DNA from 2 places in the Kitasatospora sp. RG8 genome. Region 1 is predicted to be linked to the other one. Evidence: riboswitches for the same ligand, from Rfam matches in the RefSeq annotation. Region 1 holds a riboswitch; the other holds the start of a gene.

Region 1 (4,835 bases):
CTGCTCGACGCCACCTCCTCGGTGGCGATCCGCGCCTGCGGCGAGCACCACGACCTCGACACCCCGGTCGCGGTGCACGGGTCCCGGCTGCGCCTGAGCGCCCCGCTCGACTCGCCGCTCACCCTCGCGGCGACCGGCGAACCGGACGGCCTCGCCGTCGTGCTGGACCTCACTGACGTCGCCCCGGTCGCCGTCCGCGACCGGGTCCGCGGACGCCTCACCCTGGCCGGCCGCCTCCGCCTCGCCCACCTCGCCGACGACGGCGTCAGCGTCCACCTGCACCTGGACGTCGCCCACGCCGTCCTCGCCACCCCGTACGGCACCAGCGCGCTCACCGGCGCCGACCTCGCCCTCGCCTCCCCCGACCCGCTCGCCCGCCTTGAGGCCGACCTGCTCACCCATCTCGCGGACGACCACCGCGACGCGATCGCCGTGCTGACCCGGCTGCTCGACCCCCAACTCCTCGCCGGGCGGCCGAAGATCCGCCCGCTCGCGCTCGACCGGTACGGCCTCGTGCTCCGCCTGGACCACCCGGACGGCCATCGCGACGTCCGCCTGGTCTTCGCCGAACCCGCCCGCGAAGCCGAGGAGTTCGGGCACCGGGTGCACCAGCTGCTGACCGCCGCGCACAGCGGGCTGCCCGCCCACCGGTCCTGACCGGACGGACGGGCAGCCGCTACTGACGGACCATCAGGCATAGCGGGTCTGCGACAGCGGACCGGAAGCCGTGAACCGGAGAACGCTGATCAGACGCCGACGGGGGCCTGCGGACGCTCCCCGGCGTCCTCCAGGATGATCCGCCCCATCCGGGCGTACCGTTCCGGCCGCCGGCTCCTCATGTAGAGCGCCAGCCCGATCCCGCCCACGAACGTGCCGATCACCAGGTACGGGATCAGCCGGAAGAGCAGCGTGTCGGCGGCGGCCCCGGCCGCGGTGTCCTTGTTGATCACCAGCAGCACCACCACGCCCGCCATCGCCACCCCGCCGACCACCGGCGCGACCAGCGTCCGGAGCCAGTGCCTGGTCTCCGGGTGCTTCCCCTGCACGTGGAAGTACCCGACCACGGCGAACGAGCAGAGCGTCTGCACGATCAGGATCGCCATCGTCCCGAGCAGCGCCAGCAGCGTGTACAGGTGGACGTACGGGTCCATCCCGGCCGCCAGGAAGGCCAGGACCAGCCCGACCGCGATCACCGACTGGACCAGCGAGGCGATGTACGGCGAACCGTGCCGCGGGTGGGTGCGACCCAGCGCCGGGTGGATGAACCCCTCCCGGCCGATGGCGTACAGGTACCGGGAGGCGCACTGGTGGAAGGCCATCGCGCAGGCGAATGACCCGGTCACCACCAGCCACTGGAAGACCTTCACCGCCCAGGCGCCGAGGTGCGCTCCCAGCGGGTCGAAGAAGAGGTTGTTGCCGTCCTTGCCCGGCACCAGCCCGTTGGCGACGTCCACCGCGTGGCCGACCCCGTTGCCGGCCACGATCATCCACGACACGAAGACGTAGAACAGGCCCACCCCGACCACCGAGATCAGCGTCGCCCGCGGCACCACCCGCTTGGGGTCGCGGGACTCCTCGCCGTACATCGCGGTCGACTCGAAGCCCACCCAGGACCAGAACGCGAAGAACAGCCCGAGGCCGGCCGCCGCGGCGCCCGAACCGCCCACCCCGTGGAAGGCGTTCAGCGGGTTGACCGCCTCGGCGGCGAAGCCGTCCGGCCCGCCGCCGGTGAACAGCACCGCCAGCGAGACGGCGCTCAGCACGGTGATCTCCAGCACCAGTGCGACGCCGAGCACCCGGGCGGTCAGGTGCAGGTCGAACCAGGCCATCACCGCGATGGCCAGCAGCCCGAACAGCGCGTACCAGCCCCAGCCCGCGTCCAGGCCCAGCTGCGACTTCACCAGTCCGCGCAGCGAGTACGCGAAGAAGCCGATGATCGATGCCTCGAAGACGACGTACGCGAGCACCGCCAGCAGCCCCGAGGCCATCCCGGCGACCCGGCCCAGCCCGTGCGAGATGTACCCGTAGAACGCGCCGGCCGCGGTGATGTGCCGCGCCATCGCCACGTACCCCACCGAGAACACGGTGAGCACCAGCGTCGCGAAGATGTACGCGGCGGGGGCTCCCACGCCGTTCCCCTGGCCGACGATGATCGGCAGGTTGCCGGTCATCGCGGTGATCGGGGCGGCGGTGGCGATCGCCATGAAGACGACGCCCACCAGCCCGACCGAGTCCGCCTTCAGGCGGTTGACCGCACCGCCGCCTCTTCCGTCCGCGTCCGCACCCGCCGCGTCCCCGCTCTGGATGGCCATCCGGCCCCCTTCACCCGCCGTGCCCCTGCCGCCCGCCTGACCGGTCGGACGATGACTGCCCGACAGCATCGGGGCCCGGCGAACACGCCCGCAACGGACAGGTAGTCAGGTAACACGGGTGGGAAGTTGACGCCTTGTTCGGTTCGGAGCCCGCCGTGTTCGAACGGTTTCGGCCCCGGAGCACCCCGAACACCCCCGGAAAAACGGCGGCCGGCCCGGCTCGCGAAGGAGGTTCGCGAGCCGGGCCGGCCTGGGCGTGTCCCGCGCCCGTTGTTCCGCCGTAGGTGCGGAGATCACCCGGTCGAGCGGTCACCCGACATGACCATCCCGGAGATCACTTCGCCCTGCACCCTGCGGTGGTCTCTGCCCGGAGGGTCAGATGGAGACGCCGTGCGCCCGGAGGTAGGCGATCGGGTCGATGTCCGAGCCGTACTCCGAGCCGGTGCGGATCTCGAAGTGCAGGTGCGGGCCGGTCACGTTGCCGGTCGCACCGGAGAGGCCGATCTGCTGGCCGGCGGTGACGGTCTGACCGATCTTCACGCCGATCGAGGACAGGTGCGCGTACTGGGCGTACTTGCCGTCGGCGAGCTTGATCTCGACCTCGTTGCCGTAGGCGCCGCCGTTGCCGGCCTTCACCACGGTGCCGGCCGCGACGGCGCGCAGCGGGGTGCCGGTGGAGGCGACGAAGTCGGCGCCGGTGTGGTGGCCGGAGGCCCACATCGAGCCGGCCACGCCGTAGGCGGTGCCGAGCTTCGGGTTGGCGATCGGGGAGACGTAACCGGAGGTGCTCGCCACCGCGGCCGGGGCCGGGGCGGGGGTCTGGGCGGCGGGCTTCGCGGCGGCCGGGGCCGGCTTGACGGCCGGGGCCTGCGCGGGCTTGGCGGCCTGGACCGGCTTCGGGGCGGCGGCCGGGGCGGCCGGCTTCACGGAGTCCTGCGAGGCGGACTTCGCGGGGGCGGCCGGCTTGGCAGCGGCGGGAGCGGCGGCCGGGGCGGCGGCCTTGGCGCCCAGCGCGAGCTTCTGACCCGGGAAGATCAGGTTCGGGTTGGTGCCGACGACCGTGCGGTTGTGGTCGTACAGCGCCTGCCAGCCGCCCTCGACGTGCTTGGCGTTGGCGATCTTCGACAGGGTGTCCCCGCCGACGACCTTGTAGCTCTCCTCGGCCGGGGCGGCGGCGGGAGCGGCGGCCGGGGCGGGGGCCTCGGCGGCCGGCTGCGCGGCGGCGGCCGGGGCGGCGTCGACGCTGGTGGCGCCGGTCCAGGTGCTGGTCTGCGCGGGCTTCGCGGCCGGCGCGGTGTGGGCCTGGGCGCTGATGGTGGTCACCAGCGGAAGGGCGAACGCGGCGCCGGTGACGGCGGTGGCGATACCGATGCGGGCGGCGCGGGGCAGGGCGATACGACGAGCCTGTACGGCCATGGGGGATTTCCTCTCCGACGCCTGCGAGGTGAGCTGTCGGGTTCGGGCTGGAGTTGCCCGGCCGCATGCGCGGCTTCACCCCAAGCCGGACCGTGAATTCCGGTCCGGCGACTTACCTTTGGGTCCCCCGCTCCTGCCGTACAGAGTTCAGTTCGTACCACCGGGCAGCGGCAGGACTAGGCGTTCCACCCGGTGGCCACCCGGGCCAACGCCGGGCGGTCGCTGAACTAAAACCCATCCGTCCGGGTGAAGCAATGTCGATCTCTTGAACCGGCAACAAAAGCCGGGGGCGCAGTGACGCTCCGAATGATCGGCTGCACAGTACGTGCACAATCGATTAACCGCGCGCCACTGATCCACGACGCTCCGCCGATTTCGGTGTCCGTCCGCATGCGATCACCTACGGAAAGCCATTCACCGACACACCCCCGGTGACCCTTGTCACGTCAGCCCCCGGGGCGGACGATCGGGCCGTGGCCACCTCCGAGGCCGGCACCCTGCGCCTGGGCACCGCGCAGGGCCGCTGGGTACTACTGGCGACGGTGCTCGGCTCCAGCATGGCGATGCTCGACGGCACGGTCGTGAACGTCGCCCTGCCCCGGATCGGCACCGATCTCGGCGCCCCGCTCTCCGCCCTGCAGTGGACGCTCAACGCCTACCTGCTCACCCTGGCCGGGCTGATCCTGCTCGGCGGCGCGCTCGGCGACCGGTACGGCCGGCGCCGGGTCTTCCTGCTCGGCGTGGTCTGGTTCGCCGCCGCCTCGGCGGCCTGCGCCGCCGCGCCCACCATCGAGGTGCTGGTCGCCTCCCGCGCCGTCCAGGGAATCGGCGGGGCCCTGCTCACCCCCGGGTCACTGGCGATGCTCCAGGCCGTCTACCACCCGGACGACCGCTCGGCGGCGGTCGGCCTCTGGTCCGGCCTCGGCGGGGTGTCGGCCGCGGTCGGCCCCTTCCTCGGCGGCTGGCTGGTGGACGGCCCGGGCTGGCGGTGGATCTTCCTGCTGAACGTCCCCCTGGCCGCCCTGGTCGTCCTGGTGGCCGCCCGCCACGTGCCGGAGACCCGGGACGAAAGCGCGACCGGACGGTTCGACGTGCTCGGCGCGGCAC
Region 2 (4,835 bases), on a different contig from region 1:
GTTCAGCATCCAGGTCGTGGAGGCCGCCCGCCACTGACGGGCGGGCGGTCCGCAACGGCCGGTCCTACCGGTAGACGCGGACGTAGTCCGCGGCGAAGGTGATCGGCGCCGTGCCCTGCGGCGCGGGGTGGTACTGCCCCGCGCTCAGGGACAGGTTGAGGATCGGGTACGCGGCCCAGTCGGCGCCGACGCCCTTGCCGTCGGAGAACACCTTGGCGCCGTTGACGTACCAGTCGACCGAGGTGGCCCCGTAGTGGGTGCCGATGGTGACCCAGCCGTCCTTCGCGATCGCCTTGGCGTCCGTGTAGTACAGGTGACCCGGGGTGATGTGGTTGGTCAGCTCCAGCAGGTTCGGGTTGTCGGTGTGGTACTCGAAGGAGTCGATCTCACCGTGGGCGCCGCTGGTGCCGTTCCAGGTCCACAGCGCCGGCCAGGCGCCGGTGCCGGCGGGGAGCTTGACCCGGGTCTCGATGTAGTCGCCGGTCTTCACCTTGAAGCCCTCGCTGGAGTACTCCGTGGTGAGCAGCCCGGTGTCCCAGGCCTGCTTGCCGTTCTCCAGCGTGTGGCTGCTCGGCTTGGCGGTGAAGGTGGCGACGCCGCCGGAGACGGTGACGTTGTTCTTGTTCAGCCAGTCGAGCTTGTTGTCGTTCGGGTTGTGGTCGCCGTAGTGGTACGAGCTGCTCCGGTCGGCCGTCCAGCGGGAGCCCAGGTCGAGGCTGTTGAAGTCGTCCGACCAGGTGAGCTTCTTGCCGGCGACCGGTATCGCGCCCGGGGCGGCGGTCTGCGACGGGGTCGCGGTCGGCGCGGGCGTCGGGGTGGCGGTGGGTGCGGTGGTCGGGGTGGCGGTGGGTGCGGTGGTCGGGGCGGGCGCCGGCGTGGCGGCGGCCGAGACCACGAGCTTCTGCGAGGGCAGGTTGTGCCAGGCACCGGCGGAGTCCTGCCAGAAGCCGAACTGGGTGTAGGTGCCGGCCGGCAGGGTCCGCGAGCCGGTGGTGACCGTCAGCCCGCCCGGGCAGATCTGCGCGTTGGTGCGGTTGCCGGGGAAGTCGAGGTTGTGGCCGGCCGCGTCACGCACGCCGACACCGACCGTCCTGGCGGTGAAGCAGGCCGAGGAGTGGACGGTCAGCGAGGCGGCGGAGGCGTTGCCCGCGACCATGGTGGCCGGGCCGAGCCTGTCCTGGGTGACGGTCGGCGCGGTGGCCGCCTGGGCCCCGCTCACCGCGGGAATGCCCAGGAGGCCGGCACCGCTGATGGCGAGCACGCCGGTGACGGCGAAGGCGGCGTTGCGACCGCGGTGGCTGGGGCGGGCATGGCGCGGCGCGCTGCGCCGGGTGGGCTTCTGCATGGCAGTGTCCTCTGCGACGCCTGCGAGGTGAGCTGTCGGGTTCGGGCTGAGGTTGCCCGGCCGCCTGTGGAGCGGCTTCACCCCTAGCCACGGCCCGGGCGCGGGGAGCGCACGGGCCGGGCACTGACCTGGGTCCCCCGCTCCCGTCCGCTGTGGTGCTCGGTTGCCGGCCGGCGGGTGGACAGGACTCGGCGTCCCGACGGCGGAGGTCCGCGAAGCGGACGTCCCGAGCAGGCTAGGCAGGCCGTCCGGGGGGCGACAACTCGGTGGAGGGTGTTGTCGTGCAGGTCACAGTGGAGTCGATCAACGACGGTGCGGAGTGGATCAGTTGGCCGTACGGGCACCGGGAGGACGGTGAGCGGGGCGCCGGCCGGGCGGTGTCGTGGCATCGGCCGGGCGGGCGGTCGCCGGCCGGGTGGTCAGCCGAGCCAGCTGTTCACCTGGCTCATCGCGTCCGGGGACCAGGCCAGCTCCAGGTGGTTGAGCCCGCCGAGCAGCCGCGTCCCGCCGACCGTACCGATCCCGGTGGTGTCCAGGGCGCTGCGGGTGAGGACGATGCCGTCGCTGGGCCCGCGGTTCTCGTTGAGGATCCCCGGGATGTCGGCCGAGCCGCCCGCCATCAGGAAGGTGGCGACCGCCGCCGGGACGCCCGCCTGCTGGAGCGGCCCGATCAGCGAACCGGCGTCGATCGCCGCCTGGATGCCCTGGCCGGAGGTGTAGTAGCCCTGTCCCCCGTAGTACGTCGTCCACCAGTCCTGGGCCGAGCCGTCCACCCCGTAGACGCCGTCCCAGCGGGCGAGCAGCTGGCGCTGGCCCGGGTAGCAGTCGTACCCGCCGGTAGGCAGGACCCCGAGGCAGGGCTGGGCGGTGTACGTGCCGTAGCAGGTCATGTACAGGTGCGGCGAGGGCGCGTTGGCGGTGCCGCCGCAGGCCGGCCAGGTGGCCAGCGAGAACGCCCAGCCGTGCGCGTAGACGTAGTCCAGGCCGCCGTTCGGCCCGCCGAGGGTGACCAGGCGGCGGACGTCTCCCGCGTAGGCCCGGCCCCAGGACGGCCGTACCGAGGAGACGTACGCGCGGGCGGCGACCTCCCCCTTGCTCCAGGCGACCACGTCCACCTGGGACACCCCGAGCCGGGCCCGGATCAGGGCGATCGCGTCGCCGACGGCCTGCGCCTGGAGCAGGTTGTCGCCCTGCTTGTGCGCGAAGCCGACCGCGAAGACGCGGTGGCCGGTCCCGGCGAGGTACTGGGCGAGGCCGGTGGACGGGCAGGCGGACGCGCCGCAGCTGCCGCTCTCGTTCGGGTTCGCCCAGGCGCGGTCGGCGTTGTCGTTCGCGCCGTGGACCAGCAGGACCGGGACGTCCCGGCCGCCGGTGTTCCAGCCGGCGGCCGAGTAGAGCAGGAAGCGCCCGGAATAGGGCTGGCGGACGCCGCCGAAGTAGGTCAGGCGGGCGCCGTCCTGGTCCCCCCGCCCGCCGGGCGGGTACTGCTCGGCGCGGAACCCGGCGGTGGTGTCGAGGTAGCGCTCGACCTTGGCCCAACCGTTGCCGGGCGCGGTGAAGGCGGCCTCCAGGGTGAGCGGTGCGGTGGCCGCCGAGGCGGGCGGGGGCGTGCCGAGGAGGAGGGCGGTGAGGGTGAGGAGGACGGTGAGGGCGGCCGGCAGGCGTCCGGCGGGGGTGGGCGGGGTGGCTCTTCCGGTGACGGGCCCGGTGACGGGTCTGGTGCTGGCGGTGCTGGTGCTGGCGGTGCTGGTGGCGGGCATCGGCGGCTCCCTGGCCGGAAGGTGGCGGGCTGCTGGGTCGGCCCACGTCCCGGTGGGCCGGATCCTGCACCGTACGACCGGACCGCCGGGCCGCCCATGTGCCGGTGTCACACCCCGCGACTGGAGGGCGTGGCGGCCCCGTCCGTGGCACCGGCGGGCCCGCGCCGTGACGGGGTGGGCGCAACGCCGCCGCGAAGGTCACCCGTCGGATAGGTTGGAGGTCCACCCGCAGTGCCGTACGCCCAGACGAGAGACGAGGACCCGTCCCGCCATGACCGCGCCCCTGCCCGCCTTCGCCGGCCGCACCTACCTCTTCCAGGTCGACAACGGCGCGGCCTTCCGCAACGCGTACTCGGCCGACGGCAAGCGGCTGCGCTGGGAGGGCCTCGGCGAGTCGGCCGGCCAGTGGGAGGACGTCGCCCTGCACGTCGCCCAGGTGGGCCCCGAGCTCTACTTCGTCAGCTGGACCGAGCAGAGCGGCATCACCGTCAGCCACCTGATGGACCTCGGGAAGCTGACGGTGCGCGCGTTCTGGACGTACGAGGGCGAGGGCGGCCGGGTCGGCGAGCTGCACACCGGCACGCTGGAGCCGGTGGGCTGAGGCGGAGGAACCGGAACGCCGGGCCCGCTCATCCCTCGGGGTGGGCGGGCCCGGCGTTCGACGTGGGCGGGCCCCGCGTTTCGGTGGTCGGCGCGGCGGACCGGGGTCAGACCGTCCGGCCGGGGACCTGGAGGCGCTGGGAGAGCCACTCGAGCGAGGACGGCAGCAGCCTGCTCCAGGTCTCGAAGTTGTGGCCGCCGGTCTGCAACATGCTGTACGAGACCTTCATCGGGCTGTTGACCGCGGCCACGAACGCCTCGGTGTCACGCTTGTAGTCGCCGTCGCCCTGCTTGGTGCCGGCCAGCAGGACGGACACCTTGGGGTGCGGCAGGTTCTTCAGCCGCCACATGAGGTCGGCCTCGTGGCGGCGCTGCTGGCCGCCGGGGCCCTTGAAGAGCTCGGTGGTGGTCGGGTCGTCGGCCGCCTGGTAGTAGCCGGAGAGCGAGACCGCGGTCGGGAAGGCCTCCGGGTGGCGCATGGCCAGCTTGAGGGCGCAGTAGCCGCCGGTCGAGTTGCCCATGAAGCCCCAGGCCTGCGGGTCCGAGGAGACCCGGTACGACGCCTGGATCGCGGCGGGAACGTCCTTGGTGTAGTAGGTCTCGGACTGCGGGCCGCCCGGGACGTCCTCGCACTCGGTGTCCTGCGGCAGCGCGGGCGACGGCGTCATCAGCACCAGCACGGTCGGCTGCATCCGGCCCTCCTGGAGCAGCTTCAGTGCCGCACCCGGGTAGTTCAGCCGGGTCACCAGGTTCTTGGCGATGCCGGGAAAGCCGGTGGAGACGATGATCGCCGGGAACTGCTTCTGCTCGTACTCCGGCTGGAAGTACTGCGGCGGCAGGTAGACGTACCCCTCGGTGGAGAGCCGGCTGGCGGCGCCGTCGATCCGCACCTCGCGGATCTCGCCGGACTGCCTGGGATCGCGGCCGAGCGCCCCGCCGCCCTGGACGGCGGCGTGGCCGATGGTCTCCACCTGCAGACGGCCCGAGGCGTCCGCCTTGTTCTGGATGACGACCGGGCCGTTGTCACCGGTGCCGAGCAGGTCGTCCCAGCTGCTGTAGAAGGCGAAGTAGTTGTTGGCCACCAGGCCCAGTGCCGCGAGCACGGCGAGCTGGGTAGCGAGCAGCGTGCC

The links. Region 1 has a riboswitch for cyclic di-AMP ahead of J5Y04_RS15480 (LysM peptidoglycan-binding domain-containing M23 family metallopeptidase). Riboswitches for the same ligand answer to the same signal wherever they lie in the genome.
Region 2: it holds a riboswitch for cyclic di-AMP, as region 1 does, so the genes downstream of both, J5Y04_RS01155 (family 16 glycosylhydrolase) here and J5Y04_RS15480 (LysM peptidoglycan-binding domain-containing M23 family metallopeptidase) in region 1, are expected to answer to the same signal.

Annotation. Positions count from the first base shown of each region.
Region 1 covers NZ_JAGIYX010000008.1:252,245-257,079, forward strand. Annotated here, with positions in the region: gene J5Y04_RS15470 (DUF2470 domain-containing protein) at 1-657, shown strand, start outside; gene J5Y04_RS15475 (APC family permease) at 747-2,312, opposite strand; gene J5Y04_RS15480 (LysM peptidoglycan-binding domain-containing M23 family metallopeptidase) at 2,688-3,728, opposite strand; cyclic di-AMP (ydaO/yuaA leader) riboswitch at 3,734-3,891, opposite strand; gene J5Y04_RS15485 (MFS transporter) at 4,202-4,835, shown strand, end outside.
Region 2 covers NZ_JAGIYX010000001.1:264,494-269,328, forward strand. Annotated here, with positions in the region: gene J5Y04_RS01150 (hypothetical protein) at 1-37, shown strand, start outside; gene J5Y04_RS01155 (family 16 glycosylhydrolase) at 65-1,345, opposite strand; cyclic di-AMP (ydaO/yuaA leader) riboswitch at 1,348-1,513, opposite strand; gene J5Y04_RS01160 (triacylglycerol lipase) at 1,765-3,105, opposite strand; gene J5Y04_RS01165 (MoaF N-terminal domain-containing protein) at 3,377-3,706, shown strand; gene J5Y04_RS01170 (esterase family protein) at 3,813-4,835, opposite strand, start outside.